Linked DNA regions of Thioclava sp. GXIMD2076. The protein of the gene in region 2 interacts with the protein of the main gene of each other region in a pairwise test. Links are inferred from orthologs where the notes say so. Each region holds a gene or a part of one and is shown on either strand. Other genes may lie near its edges. The genes, in order: WDB91_RS10215 and ybgC.

Region 1 (6,726 bases), 850 kb from region 2 along the record:
AGCTCTGCGGTGCAAGGCTGCCTTCGGCCGGGATATCCTTCACATCGCCCGACAGGAAATCATAGGATTTCAGTGCCTGCACGATATGCCAGCTGGTAGCGCCTTCGGCGAGGATTACCCGGTGGTTGGTGATGTTCTTCTCTTCGACCAGCTCCTTGAACCCGTCGGGCTCGGGATCGGCCACGGGATCGTATTTGGCCAGTTCCTCATACATGCCGGTCGCCGGATCCAGCTCGCGCAGCGCCAGCGTTTGTGCATTCACGCCCACACGGTAAACCAGTTCAGAGCCGCAGGTCGACGGACCACCACGGGTGATCTGGTCCACAATCTGTTCCATCGTCGCGCCCGGCTCGATCAGATAGGAACCGAATTTCAGCTTGCCGCCCTTTTCTGTATAATCCGCGCCGGTCCGGAAGATATAGCCGGAGGAGATCGCGCCCTTTGACTTCAGATCGGCCGAGACCTTGACGAAGCTGTCGCCCTGATCGACCCGCAGACACATCGCCTGTGTCAGCGGACCGGTCACCGTATATTCCCGCTTGGCCCATGCCACCATCCCCGCGACAAGCACGAGGATGACGATCATGGCAGTCAGGAAATTGGACGTGATGTTACGCCACATCAGTCCACCACCCTGCGCAGCACGAGGCTGGCATTTGTGCCGCCGAAGCCGAAGCTATTGGACAGCGCCACGTTGATCTCGCGCTTGACCGGCGCGTTGGGCGCGAGATCGAGCGGTGTCTCGACCGCCGGATTATCGAGGTTCAACGTCGGCGGCGCGATCTGGTCGCGGATCGCGAGGATACAGAAGATCGCTTCCACCGAACCGGCCGCGCCAAGAAGGTGACCGATCGAGGATTTGGTCGAGGACATGGTGGCTTTAGAAGCCGCATCGCCCATCAGACGCTCCACCGCTTTCAGCTCGATCGTATCGGCCATGGTCGAAGTTCCATGCGCGTTGATATAATCGATCTCTGAAGCCTCGATACCTGCGCGTTTCAGCGCCATGCTCATCGAACGGAAGCCACCATCGCCATCCTCGGAGGGCGCGGTGATGTGGTAGGCATCGCCCGACAGACCATAGCCGATCACTTCGGCATAGATCTTCGCACCGCGCGCCTTGGCATGTTCGTATTCTTCCAGAACCACGACACCGGCCCCCTCGCCCATCACGAACCCGTCGCGATCGGCATCATAGGGGCGCGAGGCCTTGGTCGGATCCTCGGCCTTGGTCGAGAGCGCCTTGCAGGCGTTGAAGCCCGCGATCCCGATCTCGCAGATCGGGCTTTCGGCACCACCGGCCACCATCACATCCGCATCGCCCCACTGGATCAGACGTGCGGCATCGCCGATGGCATGTGCACCGGTCGAGCAGGCGGTCACGACCGCGTGGTTCGGCCCCTTGAAACCGTGCTTGATCGAGACCTGACCGGAGACGAGGTTGATCAGCGCCGAGGGAATGAAGAAGGGCGAGACACGCTTGGGGCCGCGCTCCTTGATCAGGATGGCCGTATCGGCAATCGCCTTCAGACCGCCGATACCTGCGCCGATCATTACACCGGTGCGCTCGCGCTCCTCGTCTGTCTCGGGCGCCCAGCCGGAATCCTTGACCGCCTGATCAGCCGCTGCCATCCCGTAAAGGATGAACTCGTCGACCTTGCGGGCCTCTTTCGGCGCCATCCAGTCATCGGGGTTGAACGTGCCGTTGGTGCCATCACCGCGCGGGATCTCGCAGGCATATTTCGTTACGACGTCCGAGGCATCAAAGCGCGTAATCGGGCCGGCGCCCGATTGGCCCTCCAGCAAACGCGACCAAGTTTCCTCGACACCGCAAGCCAGCGGAGAAACCATTCCAAGACCTGTGACGACGACCCGACGCATATGCCATACCTCTTGTGGCTAATTAACCTTCGGGCATCACATACACGCGCATTCCCTCGCGCGCAATTCAAAGCAACAGCCAAATACAGGCTTTCCCGACGCAAAGACGGCAGTTTTACGCCAGATCACGCGCAGAGCGTCGCTGGAATGCAGCCTACTCGCCAGGCTTCGCACTGGCCAGACGGACCTGTGAAAGATCGGAGAACTCGGGCAGCTGCCACTGGTCGAGCGTGCTCTTGCCCTGCTCGGGCATTGGCGCGCCATCTTCCGCTCCGCTTCCCGGGCTTGGGGTCACCGGCGTCCATCCCGCAACCGGTGCGTCCTCCACGGTGCGCCAGACGGCATTTGTCCCGTCAGGACCCGGGGCAACGCATGCCTGATCGCCCCCACGGATACGGGCGACCTCCAACGCGGCGAGTGCACGTTCATAGAGCTGTTTGGAGGTCTCTGAAAAATGCCAGCGCGCAACCCCCGCCGAGGCAGTCAACGGACCGTCTTCCGTCTGGTGTCCCAACATCCGGACCGCCTTGCATAGCCGTCGGGCAATCACGGCAACCTCGGCTGCCCGTAACCCCGGCAAGAAAATCAGGAATTCGTCAGCATGCGCCCGCCCGATAAAATCGTCATCGCGCATCAAAGGCAGTATCGCCTGCGCCACATCGCGCAAGACCTTGTCGCCATGTTCGAATCCCGACAGGGCATTCACACGGTCGAACCCGTCAAGATCGAGCACCACGATACTGAGCGCGGCACGGGTCTCGCGCGCCTCATCGGCCATTTCCGAAAATCTCTGGCGCAAGGCGCCACGATTGTAGAGCCCCGTGACCTCGTCGGTCACGATATCCCAGAGCCTCTGCTCCTCCAGCTCGCGTCTGCGCCGCTCGATCGCGGAAGACCGGTGCATTCCCACGATCTGGATCAGCACATTCAACGCCACCGTATGCGCGATGACCACCGCAACAATCTGCCGATAGGGGCCATATCCCATGAAATATACCAGCCCGAGCCCCACGAAGACCGGTGCGATCACGCCAAGCGCCAGATCGACGCGGAACATATCCATCAGAAATAACGAGGCCACGAGTCCCGTTGTCGCGCGGCGGCACAAAAGCCCCAGAATAAGCCCGCCCGCCATCAATGCCGTGGCAAGCGACATATAGCCATACAGCCCGTCATCGCCGAAAATATAGCCGATTAGGGCAGGAAACAAGATCACCGGCGCGGTAAAGGTCGCGAATTGACCGAGGCTGGGGCGCTCCCCCTCGAGCCCGATCCGCGCAAGCGACAGGATCAAGAAGACCATAGCCGAGTTATAGCCGGTTTTCACATTATGCTGGGATAGTTCGTAGACCGACGACAACTGTGGCACAAACCGCCCCGCCGCCAGCAGAAGGCAGAGCCCTGCCAGCAAACGGGCAACATGACCCGTCCAGCGCCCCTCCAATGGCAGCAACAGCGAGACCGACAGGAGAATCGCCATGATCGAAGTCATGGGATGCGTGCCTTTGACCAACGGAATAGCGGAGAAAATGCCCGATTGCGGGAGCCAATGCCCGAAGAGGGGGACCATCGCCAGCAGCAACACCGCCAATGCCGGAAAGATCGAGACCACGAAAAACCAGTCCGCCATGGAGGTCCGCTCCGAATTGATCGAACGGCTCGACGCGCGTGTCTGCTCGTCAGAAAGCATGATCCCCTCCATGACATATCGCAGCTCCGCCGCGGCACCCAGAAGGAAAGCCTGTTTAGTCTAACGCTACGTTAAACGCAGATCGGAAATTCACTTAAAAGTTGCACGAGCCAGCTGCAACATCGCCACATTACGCTCGGCATCAGAGGCCGGCACATCAGTGACCTCCATCGTATCGAGCGGGTCATAGCTGATCGGTGCGATCCCCACACGGTTACGCCCCTGCGCCTTGGCCTGATACAGCGCGGCATCGGCACGGGCATAGCACTGGTCGAAACTCTCGTCCGCCATCCATTGCGCGACGCCGATGGAGGTCGTCAGATACTGCCAGCGCCCGTTGCGCATGCGCACCTGAAGGGCCGCAATCGCCTGCCGGAACTGCTCGGCGCGCAACTCGGCCTGCACCAGATCGGTATTGCGCAAGATGACCGCAAATTCCTCGCCCCCCAGCCGCGCGGCGGTATCCTCGCGCTCCAGACAGTCCGAGATCACATGCGCCACCCGCACCAAAGCCTGGTCGCCGATCTCATGCCCGCCCATATCATTGATCTTTTTGAAGTAATCTAGATCGAAAATCAGCATGCAGAAGAATTCGTGATCCGTTTGGGCGCGCTGCACCGCCCGCTCGAACCGGCGGCGCAACATCACACGGTTGAAAAGCCCCGTCAGGCTGTCGCGCAACGCCTGACGCGCAAGGCTGCGCTCGACACGGCGACGGCTAATATCGCTGCGCTCGGAATAGACCGCGTTCAGCACGATCACGACCATATTGAACGCAATCATATTGGAGACGATCAGCCCGCCATAGATCTGCACCACCGGCACATTCACCGCCCCGACCGTCAGCATTCCCACAAGTGCAGGCCCCGCGACCCCGAGACAGAGCTGCAGCCGCGCCACACCGCTGGCGCGATGGGATGCCAGAAAGATCCGCACCGCCCCGCGATGGGGTTGATAGAGCAGCACCGACAGCGTCAGCATCAGTCCCGCCAACAGGAATTGCGGATCGGCCAGACCGAGAAACGCCTCCGAGCGGTCGAGATTGCCGGAAACCGCGCTCAGCAGGAAGGCGATCCCAACCAGCACCAACAACTGTCCCGAGATGTAATAGCGCATCGCCTGTAACACCAGCGAGGCCGCAAGCAGGACAAACAGGATCTCGCCGCTCAGGAATAACTGCAACGGCACCCAGCCCACCGTCTCGAAGCTAACCGCCATATCCCTGAGGCTGAGTGCAACCGTTGCGCAGACCGCAAGAATGACCGCCCCACCGATCCCGGTCTGGATCCGGCGTCCTGCAGCATTCCGCGGCAGGAACGTCATCAGCGAGATCAGAAGACCGATGATGGAGAAAAATGCGCGCGGCGTCAGCGGCGCCATCATAACGGACGGAATGACCGGCATCGGCATGATCTCGGCCACGAGCACCACAACAGACACGAGCGCCGCGATGACAGCCGCCCCCCGTCTGATCCAATGTGCCGCTCGGATAGTCGTCATTGCCTTGGTCCCGACTCCACTAGTGATCCCAACTTCCAAATTGGCCTTAAACATACAAGCGGGATCGGTCTAATACATAATCACAAAAGCTTCTGTCTGCGGGGGAAAGCCCCCGCGACCCATCACAATCTCTAATTGGTTCTGGCAGATTCTCGCAAGCTTCCAGATTTCCGCTACGGCAATCTTCCGCCTGCCGCAAGCAGAACATAGATGCAAAAATAAAAACGGCGCCCTTCTTGCAAAGAGCGCCGTCTATATAAGCTATCGCCGAAGGATTAGGAGGCTTCGGTGATGAATTTGACCGCGTCGCCGAAGGTCTGGATGGTTTCGGCTGCGTCATCGGGGATCTCGATGCCGAACTCTTCTTCGAAAGCCATCACGAGCTCGACGGTGTCAAGCGAGTCTGCGCCCAGATCGTCGATGAAGGAAGCATTCTCGGTGACCTTGTCTTCTTCGACACCCAGGTGCTCAACGACGATTTTCTTAACGCGATCTGCGATATCGCTCATAACTGTTTCTCCAGTTTCGTGGGCTGCGCCCATCTGAATTGCTCAAAAGAGCGGCTTCAAGACTCCGTCCGCCTCATGACCAAACGAAGCGGCCGATCGCATTCCTGCCACCGACCCGACTGCACGCTGAATAGCCAGTGTGAAAGCCTATGGCAAGCGGTTAAACGCACCCGCCCAAAATCGGCCGGAAATTCGCCCCGAGTTCAACAAAACAAGGGGCAAACCGGTCAGATCATGGCCATGCCACCGTTGACATGCAGCGTAGCGCCCGTGACGTAACCGGCCTCCGGTGCCGCCAGATACAGCACGGCTGCCGCGATTTCCTCGGGGCTGCCCATACGGGCTGCGGGAATCTGTGCGAGGATCTTGGCCTTCTGCTCGTCATTGAGTTTGTCGGTCATCGCGGTCTGGATGAAGCCCGGTGCCACACAGTTCACGGTGATCCCGCGCGAGGCAACCTCGTAGGCCAGCGATTTCGACGCGCCCACAAGCCCCGCCTTGGCCGCCGCATAATTCACCTGCCCCGGATTGCCGGTGGCCCCCACGATGGAGGTGATGTTGATGATCCGGCCCCAGCGTGCCTTCATCATCCCCCGCATGGAACCGCGCATCAGGCGCATGGCCGAGGTCAGGTTCACGTCCAGAACCGAATTCCACTCGTCATCCGACATGCGCATGAAGAGATTGTCACGGGTGATGCCCGCGTTATTGACCAGAATATCGAGCGAGCCCATCGCCTCGACCGCCGCCTTCGGCAGCGCCTCGACAGAGGCCGCATCACCCAGATTCGCAGGGCAGACAAACGCGCCCTCGCCCAGCTCCTCGGCCAGCTCTTTCAGCGGCGCCTCGCGTGTGCCAGACAGCGCGACTTTCGCGCCCGCCTTATGCAGCGCGCGGGCGATCTCGCCACCGATGCCACCCGATGCGCCGGTCACCAGCGCCGACTTGCCCGTCAGATCGAACATGCCTCTTCCTTCCTCTCGATGCCCGCGCAAGCGGGTCGTGTTACAGTGCGAAAGCGGCTCCACGGCCCCTTCCAGCGTCTCTAAATATCCCGGGGTGAATGGAGCCCCGAAGGGCTCCAGAGGGGCAGCGCCCCTTACGCCTCTTTCAACTTGGCGATATCGGCAGGGGTGCCGAAGGCCT
Region 2 (16,068 bases):
CCTCGGGCTTCACCTCCTCGGTTTTGGCTTTGGGCACCGAGGTCACCGTCGGCAGACCACCGGTGGGGGTGTCGTCATCACCGCCACCCAGAGCCTCGCCCTTGATGACTTTCTTGATCTCTGCGCCGGTCAGGGTCTCGTATTCCAGCAGGCCCTGCGCAAGGCGTTCCCACTCGACTTCCTGCTCGTCGATAATGCGCACCGCCTCGCGGTAGCCCTCCTCGATCAGCTCACGGACCTCTTCCTCGATCAGCTGCTTGGTCGCCGCCGAAACCGAGAAGCCAGCGGTATTGCCGGAATAGCCCTCATGCGCCTCGGCATAGTCGATATTGCCGACCTTATCGGACATGCCCCAACGCATCACCATCGCGCGCGCAATGGCCGATGCCTGCTGGATATCGCCCGCCGGACCGTTCGACACATGGTCGGGACCCCATTTCTTGATCTCGGCCGCCTTGCCCGCCATGGTCATGGCGATCTTCTGCTTGGCCTCGTCCTTGTGGTAGTTCAGCTTGTCCATCTCGGGGAGGCTCACCACCATACCCAGCGCCTGACCGCGCGGAATGATCGTGGCCTTGTAGACCGGATCGCATTTGGGCAGCGCAAGGCCGACAATGGCGTGACCGGCTTCGTGATAGGCCGTCATTTCCTTCTGCTCGGGCGTCAGGATCATCGAGCGGCGCTCGACACCGAGCATGACCTTATCTTTGGCCTGCTCGAAATCCTCCATCGTCACGAACCGGCGGCCAACGCGTGCCGCCATCAGCGCCGCCTCGTTGACGAGGTTCATGAGGTCCGCCCCCGAGAAGCCCGGCGTGCCGCGCGCGATGGTGCGCAGATCGACATCGGGACCAACGGGAACCTTGCGGGCATGGACGGTCAGGATCTTCTCGCGGCCTTTGATATCGGGGTTCGGCACATGGATCTGACGGTCGAAACGGCCCGGACGCAGCAAAGCGGGGTCCAGCACATCGCGGCGGTTGGTCGCGGCAACGATGATGATGCCCTCATTGGCCTCGAAACCATCCATCTCGACCAGTAGCTGGTTGAGGGTCTGTTCGCGCTCGTCATTGCCGCCGCCGATGCCCACACCACGGGCACGGCCCACAGCGTCGATCTCGTCGATAAAGACAATACAGGGCGCGTTTTTCTTGGCCTGTTCGAACATGTCACGGACGCGGCTTGCACCGACACCCACGAACATCTCCACGAAGTCGGAGCCCGAGATGGTGAAGAAGGGCACGCCCGCCTCGCCCGCAATCGCGCGCGCCAGAAGCGTCTTACCAGTCCCCGGGGGGCCAACCAGCAATGCGCCTTTCGGGATCTTACCGCCAAGGCGGCTGAATTTCTGCGGATTGCGCAGGAATTCCACGATCTCTTCCAGCTCTTCTTTGGCCTCGTCGATGCCTGCGACATCGTCAAAGGTCACGCGGCCCTGCTTCTCGGTCAGAAGCTTGGCTTTGGATTTGCCGAAGCCCATCGCGCCGCCTTTGCCGCCGCCCTGCATCCGGTTCATGAAGAAGATCCAGATCCCGATGAGCACGAGGAAGGGCAACCAGACGCCCAAGAGCGACATGAAGCCGGACTGTGCCTGCTTGACCACTTTCACCTGCACGCCCGACGAGATCAGCCGCTCGGCGATCGGGTCGGTCAGCGGCTTGACGGTGGAATAGGTCGCAGTGCCGTCTTTCAGCTGGTAGCGCACATCCTCCCCATCGATCTGGACATTGCTGACATTGCCCTTGTCGACCGCCTGAATAAACTCGGAATAATCGACTTGCTGCGAATTCATCGCGTTCTGTCCATCCCCAAACAGGTTGAACAGGGCGAGGATCAGCACGAACAGCACGGCCCAAAAGGCAAGATTGCGCGCATTACCCAAGGAAAAACCTCCAATTCATTTTGGCCCCCCAAAGTGTAGAGCGGGGAACCGTTGGAATGAAAATAGGGATTTAGGCTCAGGGTTCAACGGGTGAATAGCATTGAGGGCGCAAACGGGACGGCAATTTCTGCAATCCAGCCATTCGGCAGCCCTGCCAAGGGGGCGGCAACAAGCGTTTCACCTGCCCAGACCGCGGGGCTGGCCATAAGCGAGGCGCGCGGCAGCCCTGTCTCGCGCCAGTCCGAGCACAGGGCCAGCCCCGCCTCGCCAAGGGCGCCTATACTCAGGCCCTGCAGGCCGATCCCGTCCTGCGAGCCCCGTAGACGCCATCGGTCCCACACCTCACCCCCCTGCACCACCAATGCCTGAACAGACGCCAACTCGCGGGTAAAGCGGATAAAATCACCGTCATGGCTGCGGCGGACACCGGCCAGCGTCCGGGTTTGCCCAATATCGTGGCAGAAGGCCTCCAGCTTGGTGCCGCGCGGCGCATACTCCCCGCCATTGATCCAGCCGAGAATCACGGCCCAGAGCCTGCGCCGGAATTCTCCCTGAAGCTCGGTCTCGAGCCCATCGAGCGACACCAGCACATCGCCACGATCCACCGTCACATGACGCGCAACCATCCCCACCAGCGCCTGCGAAAGCGCCTCTTCGGCGCGGGCCAGATGGGCCACACTCGCAGAGATCACCTCGGGCGTCAGGCCCAGTGCGGCGAGTTGCGGGGCGGCCTTCCTGATGCGCACGCGCTCGTATTTGGGATTGTCATTGGACGGATCATCGGCCCAGTGTCCCCCTCGGTTGCGCAGATAATCGCGTAACGCCCCCCGCCCGAGATCCAGCATGGGACGGTGCCACATGACTCCCGCCTCGCACCACGCATGCCGCATTCCCGACAGGCCCTGCAGCCCCGAGGCCCGCGCAAGGCGCATGATAAAAGTTTCCAGCTCGTCATCGGCTGTATGGGCCATCGCGATATGGCCAATGCCCTGCGCCCGTGCCCATTCGCCCATCAACCCGATCCGCGCACGGCGCGCCTGATCCATCAGGTTGCCGCCCGCAGGCGCGTTCCAGTGCAGCGTATGATGGGTAAGGCCAAGGCTTTGTGCCACCTGCCCCACCATGCGCGCCTCGTCAGCCGCTTCGGGGCGCAGCCCGTGATCGACGGTCACGACCGAAAGATCCAGCCGTCCCGCCAGCAGATACAGCATCGCCATGGAATCCCCGCCGCCCGACACGGCCAGCGCCACGCGCTGCCCCGCCAGACGGCCGATGAATCGCTCGAGCATCGGGGAGTTCAAAGACAAACTGCCGCGACACGGCGCGGCAGTCTGGGTATTCTCATGGTCCGACAAGGGCGCCTCACATACAGCCGAGCTTCGACATCTCGGATTGTGCCTCCGAGACGGCCGTTGCCTGCGGATAGCGGGTGCCCACCTGTCCCAAGGCCGTGCAGGCCTCGTTACGCTGGCCGAGTTGCCCCAGCGCCCAACCCAGTTTGGTCAGGCTTTCCGGTGCCTTGTCGCCATCGGGATAGGTCGAGAAGGCATTGAGCCACGCGCGCGCCGCCCCTGCCATATCGCCGGATTTCTGCAGCGCCTCACCCTGATAATAGAGCGCGTCGTCGCTCAGCGGGCCGCCCGTATAGGATTGGGCAAAGGCCGCAAGCTCTTTCGCGGCGCGAGGAAAGTCACCCTGATCGAGCACCCCCTTGGCCCGATCGAAGTCCGACTGTTCGTTCATCGCGAGATCGGCGCTCGATTGCCCCGATCCGTTCGATGCCGCCGGCGCCGGTGCCGGTGCTGCGGTTGCGGCCTCGCCGCCCAGCGGCTTGGTCGTGCCAAGAGATCCGATATCGCAGCCCTGCTCCATCTCGCAAACACGGAATTCCAGATCGCCGATCCGGTTGGTGCCATCGCTGACAACGCGGTTGATCTTGTTCTGGAGTTCCTCGGTCTGTGAGGTCAGGCGCGAGAGCGACGCTTCCATTGTATCCATACGTTGCAGCGCCGAGGCACCGCCCGCCGCCTGCAGACCCTGCGAACCGGACGAGACCAACTCCTGACGCAGGCTTTGCACCTGCGTCGAGAGCTGCGCCAGTTCCGAACGGATATCGGCCAGAGACTGCTGGTCCTGCGCGAAGGCGGGCAGACCCGCCATCAGTGCCAGACCGCAGACTACCCCCTTCAGCGCGCGCATCATCAGGAACCTGCGCCTTGCGCGATCACCGTCACGGCGCGACGGTTCTGGGCGTAGCATTCGGGAGCCGAGCAGACCGCGATCGGGCGCTCTTTACCATAGGAGACGGTGCGCAGACGGTTGCCGCTCACGCCTTGGCTGATCAGGAAGGATTGCACCGAGCTTGCACGACGGGCACCGAGGGCGAGGTTGTATTCGCGCGTGCCTTGCTCGTCGGCATGGCCTTCGATCACGGCGGTATAGTTCGGATGCGAGGTCAGCCATTGTGCCTGCTGCGTCAGGATCTGGGTCGCTTCGGGCGTTAGGGTGGACTGGTCAACCACGAAATGGACCATATCGCCGATGGTCTTCTGGAAATAGGCGGGCGAGTTCGGGTCCGAGATATTGCCCTGGCTTACCGAGCCGTCGCCATAGCCGCTGCCGTAAGCGCCGCCCGGATCGGTGACGCCCGACCCGTCGCCGAAGCGGTCGGGATTGTTACACGCGGCAAGGCCCAATGCGCTCAGCAGCAGGGCGGCTTTGATTGCGGTTTTCATAGGTTTTTCCATTATGTCAGAAGCTCGTCATGAGCACGGTAACAGTATTTGGCTCGCTTGGGAATGTCACTGCAGGAGCGGTGACCACGTCACGTCGGAGGCAGCACTCGGGGTCGGCACTTTCTTGAGGTTACGGCCCGAGATATCCACCGACCACAGGCTCGCGCTGCCGCTCGCACCGGGGCTCTCGCGGGTGAACATGATCACGCGGCCATTGGGCGACCAGGTCGGACCCTCGTCGAGGAACGAGGCCGTCAGCAGGCGCTCCTCGGAACCGTCGGTGCGCATCACGCCGATGTGGAAACGGCCCGCATGCTGTTTGGTGAAGGCGATCATATCACCGCGCGGCGACCAGACCGGCGTCGAATAGCGTCCCTCGCCGAAGGAGATCCGCGTGGGCTCGCCGCCATTCGCGCTCATCACATAGAGCTGCTGGGTGCCCGAACGGTCGGATTCGAACACGATCTGCGAGCCGTCAGGGCTGTAGGAGGGGGCCGTCTCGATCGCAGGGCTATTGGTCAGGCGCTGGGGCGCGCCGCCACCGGTGCTCATGCGGAAGAGGTCGGTATTGCCGTTCTGTTCCATCGAATAGAGGATCGAGCTGCCATCGGGCGAGAAGCGCGGCGAGAAGGTCATCGTGCCGGGGGTCTCGGGCAGGAGCTGCGAGCTGACATTGCCGACATTCATCATCTTGATGCGCGGGAAGCCGGTCTCGAAGGTGGTGTAGATCAGCTTGGACCCGTCCGAAGAGAAGCGCGGCGCCAGCACGATGGTGCTGGAATCGGTGAGATAATTCACGTTCGCGCCATCATAATCCATGATCGCGAGACGTTTCTGACGGGCATTTTTGGGGCCGGTTTCGGAGACGAAGGCCACGCGGCTGTCGAAATAGCCGCCCTCGCCCGTGATGCGCGAATAGATCGTATCGGCAACCTTATGCGCCAGACGGCGCCAGCTTTGCGGCGTGGCGGCCAGTTGCTGGCCCTCGCCCATCTCGGCGCCGGAATAGGTATCGAACAGACGGAATTTCACCACGGCCTTGCCGCCCTGCATGGAGACCGCGCCCACCACCAGCGCCTGCGCCTTGATTCCCGTCCAGTCGGGATAGCTGACCGGCGTGCCGAAGCTCGAGAAACGCTGGATATAGGCATCCTGCGGGATCTGGCGGAAGAGGCCGGTGCCCGAGAGATCGGAATTGATCACGCTGGAAATATCCTGTGCCACTTTCGCGGCATCCGGCGTCTCGGCGATAAAGGTGGGCATCGCATAGGGCAGCGGCTCGATCACGCCATCGGTGATCTCGACATGTAGCGGGCCGCCATCCTGCGCCATGGCCGGAGTGGCAACCAGCCCCGCCGACATCACACCTGCGGCAGCCAGTCCGGCCATCATCATACGCAGCATCGAAACACTCCTTGTCTGGTCCGCGCCCGTCCCATGCGGACGGGCAGGTTTTGTCGGTTGTAGCGCGGAATGCGCGACAGGCGCATCACATCCGCACGCGGTCTCGCGATTATTTGCCGAAAACGGGATTTCCGGCATCAGCGCATCCTCATCTTGGAGGGGTTGAAGTCCATCTCGATGGTCTTCCACTGGCCATATTTCTCCGCAGGCAGCGGGAAGCCGTCCGAACCACAGCGGATGATGGCGCGGCGCGCGGCCTCATAGGCCTGTTTTGCCGCAGCATCGCTTCCCCCCTGCGAGCCCACCAGTTTGATCGAGCTGGCGATCGGCATGCCGTCGGGCTGCATCTGCACCGAGACGGTCACCGTGGTGCGCAGCGCCTCGGACGACAGCGCGCCCACGTTCCAGCATTGCTTCACATCCACGATCAGCGCGTCTTTCTCGCCGCTGGTCATCGGCGGCCCCATCGGCGCATTGCCGGTGCCCCCGGTGCCCTCGCCCCCCAGAGCCTGTGCCAGCGCATCCTGCACGGCCTTCTCGGTATTGGGCGCAGGTGCCGCGGGTTTGGCCGCTGCCGGTTTCTTCTCGGCGGGCTTCTTGGCAGGCGTATCCGCTTTCTTCTCGGGCGTTTTCTCTGCCGGCTTATCAGCAGGTTTATCCGATGCCTTTTCCGATGCTGCGGTCTTCACCGGCTCGGGTTTGGGCTCTTCCTTCTTGGGCGGGGTAGGCTTGGTGCGCGGCTTGGGGCTCGAGGGCGGAGCCGAGGTCTTGGCCTCTTCCACCGGCTTCGACGCCTCGGTCTCGATCTCGGTGCCCGATTCCTCGGGCGCCTGCGCCTGCTGTGCCTCTTCCTTGGGTGTCTCGGGCTCGGGGGCCTCGGCCTCTTGAGTGGCCTCTTTCGGCACCTCGGCCACCTGTGCCTCCGGCTCAGGCGTGGGCATCGGATCGGGCGCGACGCGGCGCGCGGGCTTGGCAATGGGGCGCGGGCTGAACTCGGGCGTCGCGGTATCCTGCGGCTCCTCGACCTCGGGCATCATCGAGGGCGGAACTTCCGTGACCTCGGTAGGCTCAGCAGGCTCCTGCACATCCGATAGATCGGGCTTCGCCTCGGGCGTGGGCTCGGGCTCGGCCAAGGCCTCCTGCGGTGCCGGATCGGGCGCCTCCTCGGGCGCAGGCGTGTCTTCGGCCGGAGAGACATCCTCCTCGGGGGCCGCGATCGCCTCCGGCGCGGTTTCCTGCACCTCGCCCGCCTTGGGGGCGGCGGCCTGCATGGCCTGGAAATCGGCATCCGAGATCACCGATACAGAGGTCATCTGGATCGGATCGACCGGATCGCGTGTAAACAGCAGATCGCCCAGCACGGCCCAGAGGATGATCCCTACATGGATAATCCCCGACACCCAGATGCCGATCTTATATGCCCGTTCCGTCCGCATGTAGTTGCGTGCCTTGCGCTTACTGTTTCGCCGGTCCCGTCAGCGACGGACCACCGGATTCGGTCACCAGAGTGATGTTGTTGAAGCCCGCGCCATTGAGCGCGCCCATCACTTCGACCACACGGGAATAATTGATACCACCATCGGCGCGCAGATAGATCTTGTTGCTCTCGCGCTCCTTGGCGATCGCCTCCAGACGGCCCACCAGCTCGTCTTCGGGCACGCTCGAATTCATCAGCGACACCGTGCCATCCAGCTGCAGCGACACCGTGAGCGGCTCTTCCTGCTCGGTCGGCACCGCCTTGGCAGAAGTCTTGGGCAGCTCCAGCGGCACACCGACGGTCATCATCGGCGCAGCCACCATGAAGATGACCAGAAGCACCATCATCACATCGACCATCGGCGTGATGTTGATCTCGGCCATGGCCTGATGCTTCCCGCGTCCGCGACGCCCTCTCCGGTTGGAGTTCTTTGCTACGCCACCGCCCATGGATCAGGCGTCCAGCTGGCGCGAGAGGATGGTGGAGAACTCGTCCGAGAAGGCCTCGTAGCCGCCAACGATACGGTCGGCATCGCCCGAGAGCTTGTTGTAGAAGATCACGGCGGGGATTGCGGCCAGCAGACCGATGGCGGTGGCCACAAGTGCTTCTGAAATCCCCGGTGCCACGACGGCCAGCGAGGTGTTCTGCGAGATCGCGATCTCCTCGAACGCCACCTTGATCCCCCAGACGGTCCCGAAGAGACCAACGAAGGGCGCGGTCGACCCGACAGTCGCGAGGAATTGCAGCCCGTGATTGAGCCTCTCGCTTTCCTTGGTGATCGCGACATCCATCGAGCGCTCGATACGCGATTGCGCACCCGCGATCAGGTTACCATCCTGCCGGTGGCTGCGGCGCCATTCCAGCATACCTGCGGCAAAGATCTTCTCGCTCGCGCCATCGGGACGGGTGCCGATCTGCTCGAACAGCTCATCGAGCGGCTCGCCCGACCAGAAGGCCTGATCGAAAGTCTCGGCCTCGCGGCGTGCCGCGCGGAACGAAATGAACTTGCGGATGATGATCGCCCAGGACCAGAAGCTGGACAGCATCAGCACGATTACCACGAGTTTTACGGTTAGGGAGGCATGGGCAAAAAGGGCAAGCAGCGAGAAATCCATCTGCTGCGCCGTGCCAAGCACGTCTGTTTCCATCGGTCTACTGCTCGTCAAATAGGGGCCGCGTTTGTCGCGGGTTGATTGGCAGCGATTTTAGCGCACATAAAGGGGGCGCGCCATAACATCTACGTCACCTAGGGGCGAATTGCGCACTCAATGCAGGCTTGGAGCCAGCTTCCGGCGTATTTCGGCAGATATCCGCTGTGCCGCCCCCGTTTCGTTAAGGCAGACAAGCGTGACCTGCGCCGAAAACAGCACCTCCCCCGCCCGTGTCACCTCCTGTGCAAGCACGATCCGCGCACCGGTCTCGGCGACCAACCGCGTCATCACAACAAGCTCGTCATCGAATCTGGCGGGCTTGAGATAATCCGCCTCGACCCGTCGCACGGCAAAGACAGTGCCCGTCTCGGCTTTCATGCGCGCCTGATCGACACCCAGCGAGCGGATCCACTCACTGCGGCCGCGCTCGATGAATTTCAGGTAATTGGCATAGTAGACGATGCCGGCCAGATCGGTATCTTCGTAATAGACGCGGACGGGAAACGCGAAGGCCATCACTCTACCCTTTCGGCGCCAGCTTGGCCTCGGCCATATCCTGCGCCATGCGGGCGCTTGCGGCCTCGGCCTTCTCGCGCATCATGTTGGCGCGGGCGAAGAGGCGCAGCGCATGGGAGGCGTCCCCGGACACGGCAGGCATCACCGGATCATAGGCCGCGGCAATCACCGCTGCCACCTCGGGACGCAGCACCGCCGCCCCACGCGCCAATCCCAGAGGCGAGCGCCCGGTCCAGGCCTCGTTGCCCCATGCAAGGATCATCTGCACCGCCTGCCCCAGCGCGATGGTCTCGGCGGGCACCTCGGCCATGGCCTCGTCCATCCGCACGAAGCTGAAACAGGCGCGGATCGCCCCCTGATCATCGAAGCGGAAGGTGCGGTAATGGGTGGCCCCCGCATCATCAAGCCGGACGACCAGATCCTGCAATCCGGGGAGCATATGGTCGAGATTAGGCACCTCCAGCAGCTCCTGCCAGTCGCGGAAGAAGAAGATCATCAGATTGGCGCCAATCTCGGGATCGGTCTCGGCCAGCTTATGACCCGAGAGGGCGGCAATCGCCTCCAGCGCGCCCTTCATGATCTGCAGCGTCTCTTCCTGCACCCCGAACACGATCGGCACGATCGGACGGCCCCAGCGCGCGAAATGGTATTGCCCATCCGCGCGGGTGAACAATGCGGTGATCTCTTCGGGCGTCAGGCTATCGGTGTCGGTCATCATGATCCTCTTGTCTTGGGCCCGATCATAGGGCCTCTGCCCACGGAGAAAAAGGCGTCAAAAGCCTTTATGTGTTTCCAGAAAGGCCAGTTCTTCCTTGGTGCTCTCGCGTTTGAGCGCCGCGTTGCGATGCGGGAAACGCCCGAACCGCGCGATGATGTCGCGATGTGCATGGGCAAAGCGCAACCCGTTCTCATCCTCCGCCGCCTCGTAAAGCGCTACGGCGCGGTCCTGATCGGCCAGATCCTCGGAATGCATGAAGGGCAGATAGAAAAAGGCCGGTGCCTGTGGGTCGAGCGCCTTCACTTGCGCATCAAATCCCTGCGTCAGAGCGTGCCCGGCCACCTCGCGCGCCCGGGCATCGCTGGCAAAAGCATGGCCCGTGCCACGGAACATATTGCGGGGAAACTGGTCGAGCAGGATCACCAGCGCCAGAGCGCTTTCGGCCTTCTCGCGCCATGCCGCCAGAGCGCCCTCTGTGGCCTGCGCCTGTAGCGGCCCGAACCGGTCGCGGATAAGGCCGTCGAACAGCTCGTTCTTCTCGAACCAGCTCTCGCGGTGCTCGGGCGCGAACCAAAACTCCAGAACATCTGCGGGGTGGTCATAGGTCATGCGGGCCTCCTCGGGCATGGGCTGCACAGATAGGACGCATGGATCAAATGGAAACGGGCGCCCCGAGAGGCGCCCGTTTCACAGTTCGGAGATCTCGCTCAGGCCTTCTTTTCCGCCTGCAGCCCCTTCACGATGGAATAGCACATCACCAGAAGCACGATGGTGAAGGGCAACCCCGTCGAGATGACCATCGATTGCAGCGCCGACAGGCCACCGCCCAGAAGCAGCACAATCGCCACGACGCCCTCGAACGTCGCCCAGAACACCCGCTGCGGGACCGGCGCATCGACCTTGCCGCCTGCGGTGATCGTGTCGATCACCAGCGAGCCCGAATCCGAGGAGGTCACGAAGAAGACGATCACGAGGATCACCCCCACCACGGAGGTGATCTGCGACAGCGGCAGCTGGTCGAGCACACGGAACAGCTTCACCGAGATATCGGCATCCACCGCGCCCTGATAGCCATCCATGATCACCTGTTGCAGCGCGACACCGCCAAAGATCGACATCCAGACCACACAGGCCAGCGACGGGATCAGCAGTACGCAGACGATGAACTCGCGCACGGTGCGCCCGCGCGAGACACGCGCGATGAACATGCCCACGAACGGCGACCAGCTGATCCACCATGCCCAGTAATAGGAGGTCCAGCCCTGAACAAAGCCGGTATCCTCACGCCCGAACGGGTTCGACAGCGCCGGAAGCTCGGTCAGATAGGCGCCAAGCCCCGTGCCGATATCGCCCAGAAGCGTCAGCGTCGGACCGGTGAACAGCACGAAAAGCAGAAGCACCAGCGCGAGAATCATATTGATCTCGGAGAGTTTCTGCACGCCGCCCTCGAGCCCGCGCAGCACCGAGATCAACGCGACACCGGTGATGGCCGCAATCAGGATCACCTGGATGGTGGTCGAGATCGGAATACCGAAGACCGCATGCAGACCGGCATTGGCCTGCGTGGCGCCAAGGCCCAGCGAGGTCGCCAGACCGAAGAGCGTCGCGAATACCGCCAGAATATCGATGACATGGCCCGGCCAGCCCCAGATGCGCTCGCCCAAAATCGGGTAGAAGGCCGAGCGGATCGTCAGCGGCAGGCCCTTGTTATAGGAGAACAGCGCCAGCGCGAGGGCCAGAACCGCATAGATCGCCCAAGGATGCAGCGCCCAGTGATAGATGGTCGCGGCCATACCCAGCTTGAAGGCGGCCTCGTTGTCGCCCTCGGCCCCGCCAAGCGGCGCACCGGCGGCACCGGCGAAAGAAGTCGAGAAATGGGTCAGCGGCTCGCCCACGCCATAGAACATCAGCCCGATGCCCATGCCTGCGGCAAAGAGCATGGCAAACCATGCCGGATAACCGAAATCAGGCGTGGCCTCGGACCCGCCCAAGCGGATCTTGCCCCAAGGCGAGACGATCAGGAACAGGCTGAACAGCACGAAGATGTCGCCCGCCGTCAGGAAGAACCAGTCGAACCCGCCGGTCACCGACGAGAAGAGCCAGCTGAAGAGGCCCTGCGCGGTGTCGGGGAAGACCAACGTAAACAGCACGAAAAGAACGACAGCCGCGCCGGAGATGGCGAAAACCGGGTTATGGATGTCGAACGCGATCCGCCCGACACTGCCTTCGATATTATCCTGACCGACGCTGTAATCGGTATCGATCGGGGCAGCCGTGCCCTCGGGCGCGGGTACACCCAGATCTTCATCCTGATCCCTTGACTCTGCCATGCAGTCTCTCCTGTCCCGTTTCACTTTTATCGTTCTGGTGAGCTCCGCGGCCAGAACGCCGCACGGCCCGTGCTGCGCGATTTTCCGCACAGCCCCGACCCATCACAGCGTCGCGTCCGCAAAGGGATATTCCAAAAACGACATTTCGTGGCGCTTATGGACTATCTCTCAAAAACTTTCCACCATAGGAACAAGCAAAAATCCGCCGGGTTCCCCGACGGATCGCAAAAAGATGACTATGTCCGGATCGCCTCAGCGAGAAGCGGCGGTCTTTATCGGCACCAGCTGTTGAACGATCCCGACAAAAAGCAGGTAGAGCGAGGTCACCACCAGACCGCTATGCACCAGCGGCCCCGACTGGAAATCGGTCCAGGCGGCAATGGCGGCAAACACTACCCACGCCAGCGCTACCGGCAGCGACAGCTTGCGCCAGCGCTGTGTGCGCACGGGGTGGATGAACTTCAGCGGCAGGAACATCGCGATCGTGCAGATCAGCACCAGCACCAGAATGACTGGCGGCGAAGGCGTCGTCGCAAAAACCACAATCGCCACCATATTCCAGCATCCCGGGAAACCTGAGAAGGAGTTATCCTTTGTTTTCATTCGTGTATCCGAGAAATACACCACGCTGAAATAGGTAATCGCCACCACCACGAGCCAGCCCGGCCAGCCCGGCAACAGGTCGGATTTGAACAGCGCATAGGCGGGGATAAAGACATAGGTGAGATAGTCGATAATCAGATCCATCAGCACGCCATCGAAAACCGGTGCGTTATGTTTCACGTCATAGCGTCGTGCCAAGGGGCCATCGATCCCGTCAACGACCAGCGCCACGACGAGCCACAGGAACATGACGCTCCAGTTACGTTCGACCGCGGCATCAAGCGCCAGCAGGGAAAACACCGCGCCGGTTGCGGTAAGGAAATGGACCGATAGGGCTTTGGTTCTTATCATCATGTCTTTGGTCATGCCGCAAAGACTGCGGTGGTTCAAGCGCTGACATGGCACGGGGCGGACCGGTAGGACGGATATGATACATATCGCACAGGGCTGCGGAAACATCCGGCCTCAGGCATAAAGAAGGGCAGCGCAGAGCCGCCCTTCCCGTTCAAGCCATGTCTCTCGGGCCGCGGTTCAGCCCTGCAACACGCCTCCAAGCGTTTCTGCCAGAAGTTGCTCAAACTGCTGAACACGGCGCATGTCATCCTGCGCATCCGCCGTCTCGGCATCCTCGGTAGCTGTAGCAGCCAGTGATTCAATAACAGACTGGGCTGTCGGGACGCCTTCATCCTCATCGGACGGTGGCGGACCCGGCGGCGGCCCCGGAGGCGGCGGGGGCATCATCATCGCAGCCTCCGTCCCGTCGGTCTCCGAGACCGCTTCCTCGCCGAGCGATGCGTCATAGGCCGCCTGCTCCATCGAGGAGAGGGCACCATCGCCATCGAGATCGAAGACCTCTTCATCATCGCTCAGTGTAACCGTTGAACTGGTCGTCGAGGACGATGACGAGGCCTCGCTCGTATCGCCAAACAAAGAAACAAACATGGATTCGGAATCGGCGCCGCTGCCGGAAGGGGGGGGAGGGGGCGGCGGAGGGGGAGCTGCAGCCTGCGTCTCCCCGACGTCAGTCGTGCTTTCGTCATCGTCCGTCGTCGTGCTGCTTGTGGCCATGAGAGCCTGCAGCGCGGACGCGACACTTGCACTACTGGCAAGGGTGGATACGTTCATATCGCGTTCCTTTCTGAACTTGAAACGTCTCCAGAAACTGCGCCCGCAAAATGAACGAAACCTTGCCAGAATATGGTTAACCCATTGACATTTCTGATAGGTAGCCGGTTTACATTTAAAAATTTACCTAACGATAACCGGAAAATTCCGGTTACCGGCTCTTTCCATTAGCGGCGCGGATGGGCCGCGCGATACACCTCCATAAGCCGCGCCTGATCGACCGCCGTGTAGACCTGCGTCGTGGCCAGACTGGCATGGCCCAGAAGCTCCTGAATCGCCCGCAAATCGCCGCCATGGCTCAGGAGATGGGTCGCGAAACTATGGCGCATGGCATGCGGCGTGGCCGTCGCCGGAAGCCCCAGCGCCATGCGAGCCCGCTCCATCGCCTTCGCAATCAGCCGCCCGTTCAGCGCCCCGCCCCGCTTGCCACGGAAGATCGGCATGTCCTGAGCCATCGGGAAGGGGCAGAGCCCGAGATAGGTTTCGACCGATTGGCGCGCCACCGGCAGAAGCGGCACCATCCGCTCCTTGCGCCCCTTGCCCATGATCGTCAGGCTATCGCCCAGAGGAAGATCGGCGCCAGTCAGCGACAGCGCCTCCGAAATCCGCAGCCCGCAACCATAGAGAAGCGTCAGCACGGCGGTGTCTCGCGCCGCCACCCAGGGGTCCTGCGCCTGCAGATCGACCTGCTCGATCATCGCGACCGCCGCATCCTCGGCCAGCGGACGGGGCAATTTGCGCTGGAACCGCGGCGGACGGGCCGAGAGGGGTGCGGTCGCGTCGAACCCCTCGCGATCCGACAGCCAGCGGATGAAGCTTTTCAGCGAAGACAACGCGCGCGCCAGAGAGCGCGCCGAAAGCCCCCGCCCCCGCTCATGTGCCATCCATGCCCGCATATCGCCGGTGCTCAGCCGTGCGATCCGCGCAACGCCCAGCGATTCGCCGTGATACTGGTGCATAAAGGCCAGAAACCCCCGCAGATCCGCGCCATAGGCGATGATCGTCTGCTCGGAGGCTCCTTCGAGCCCGCGCAGATGCAAAAGCCAACGCTGCATCGCATCGCGCAGCCCGTCCGACATACCAATCATGACCTACCCCAGAAACCTCTGCATCATACGCTCGAAGACCGCGCCGAAAAAGCCAAGAAGATCGGTGCCTTGCGAAACCTTGAACCGGTTGGGATCGTTCGACCCCAACACCAGCATCGCCGGCAGCCGCCCCGCCCCCAGATCCAGCGCCAGAACGGCCTCCGACCGGATCGCTTCGGACTGGCTGTCAGGACGTGTATCATGGACGGGTGTGCCCGCCTCGGGGGTCTTGCGCAGCAGGATCGGATCCTGAGAGGCATGACGTCCGTCACGCATATATTCGGCGGAAAATCCCGGCTCGGCCAGACAGAGCACCTTGCCCATATGCCGCAGTGCCGGATCGGCCTCGGATTGATGGGTCTCGAGCACCAGCCGGATCGACTGGACCTCGAGGATTTCGGCCACTTCCTCATGCAGAACCGCCAGAAAACCTCGGAATTCCAGCGGCGCAAGCAGCGACAGGACCGCACGGTGGATCTGATAGGTACCCGCGAGATTTTCGTAAGCCGCGGCAATCACGGAGCGATGGGTATCCTCGAGCCGGTCCAGACGGCTCTCGAGCCGTCTCATTGCAACCGAGCGCAGATCGACAACCTTCCCCGCCCCGATCACATCATCGGCACCGATCAGCACCTGCATCAGGGCCGGATCATCCAGAATGAGATCGGGGTCGGACAGAATCTTTTCACGCAAGGGCTGCGTCAAACCGGCTTGTGTCATGGAAAAATGCCTTTAAAAACGGCTCTGTCAGCTAATCTACCAAATTTCCGCATTTTTCCCAAGAGGTTCACGCGAAGACAGCCAACGAATTCCGGTCATGAGCTATTAGATTGGATTCATTGAGTATGTCAGTGAACATAAAAGAAAATTAGACTTACTCTTCGTGAATTTAAGAGCTAAATAAAATAACCATGCTTAGTTACTCGACGAGTGAAATTCGCTCCCGCCTTCAGAAAGAGCTTATGCGTATCGGGATTTCGATGCGCCAAGCCTCGTTGAAAGCAGGCAAATCGCCGGGCTATCTGCATTCTGTCCTGAA

What was found.
Region 1: the proteins of ybgC (region 2) and WDB91_RS10215 interact in binary tests that used the Escherichia coli proteins (3 or more experiments, as listed by UniProt). The link is inferred for Thioclava sp. GXIMD2076 from one-to-one orthologs.

The regions. Positions count from the first base shown.
Region 1 is NZ_CP149932.1:2,074,408-2,081,133, reverse strand. Bases 3,964-6,726 are described here. They hold WDB91_RS10215 (acyl carrier protein), read right to left. Parts: upstream 5,581-6,726; coding sequence 5,347-5,580; downstream 3,964-5,346. Other genes in these bases: fabD (ACP S-malonyltransferase), read right to left, coding at 6,680-6,726; fabG (3-oxoacyl-[acyl-carrier-protein] reductase), read right to left, coding at 5,808-6,545; WDB91_RS10220 (diguanylate cyclase), read right to left, coding at 3,964-5,071. Outside these bases: endolytic transglycosylase MltG, read right to left, coding at 1-622; fabF (beta-ketoacyl-ACP synthase II), read right to left, coding at 622-1,881; WDB91_RS10225 (GGDEF domain-containing protein), read right to left, coding at 2,036-3,571; more of WDB91_RS10220, read right to left, coding at 3,662-3,963. UniProt on the Escherichia coli protein: Carrier of the growing fatty acid chain in fatty acid biosynthesis.
Region 2 is NZ_CP149932.1:1,221,166-1,237,233, reverse strand. What follows is about bases 7,465-10,190. They hold ybgC (tol-pal system-associated acyl-CoA thioesterase), read right to left. Parts: upstream 9,166-10,190; coding sequence 8,764-9,165; downstream 7,465-8,763. Other genes in these bases: WDB91_RS06080 (DUF924 family protein), read right to left, coding at 9,938-10,190; WDB91_RS06085 (hypothetical protein), read right to left, coding at 9,170-9,880; tolQ (protein TolQ), read right to left, coding at 7,951-8,646; WDB91_RS06100 (ExbD/TolR family protein), read right to left, coding at 7,477-7,947. In the rest of the region: ATP-dependent zinc metalloprotease FtsH, read right to left, coding at 1-1,882; tRNA lysidine(34) synthetase TilS, read right to left, coding at 1,966-3,171; tol-pal system protein YbgF, read right to left, coding at 3,245-4,081; peptidoglycan-associated lipoprotein Pal, read right to left, coding at 4,084-4,617; Tol-Pal system beta propeller repeat protein TolB, read right to left, coding at 4,684-6,012; WDB91_RS06105 (cell envelope biogenesis protein TolA), read right to left, coding at 6,159-7,457; more of WDB91_RS06080, read right to left, coding at 10,191-10,492; WDB91_RS06075 (BCCT family transporter), read right to left, coding at 10,591-12,213; WDB91_RS06070 (CDP-alcohol phosphatidyltransferase family protein), read right to left, coding at 12,466-13,170; WDB91_RS06065 (hypothetical protein), read right to left, coding at 13,348-13,758; WDB91_RS06060 (tyrosine recombinase XerC), read right to left, coding at 14,109-15,029; WDB91_RS06055 (DUF484 family protein), read right to left, coding at 15,033-15,749; WDB91_RS06050 (hypothetical protein), read left to right, coding at 15,992-16,068.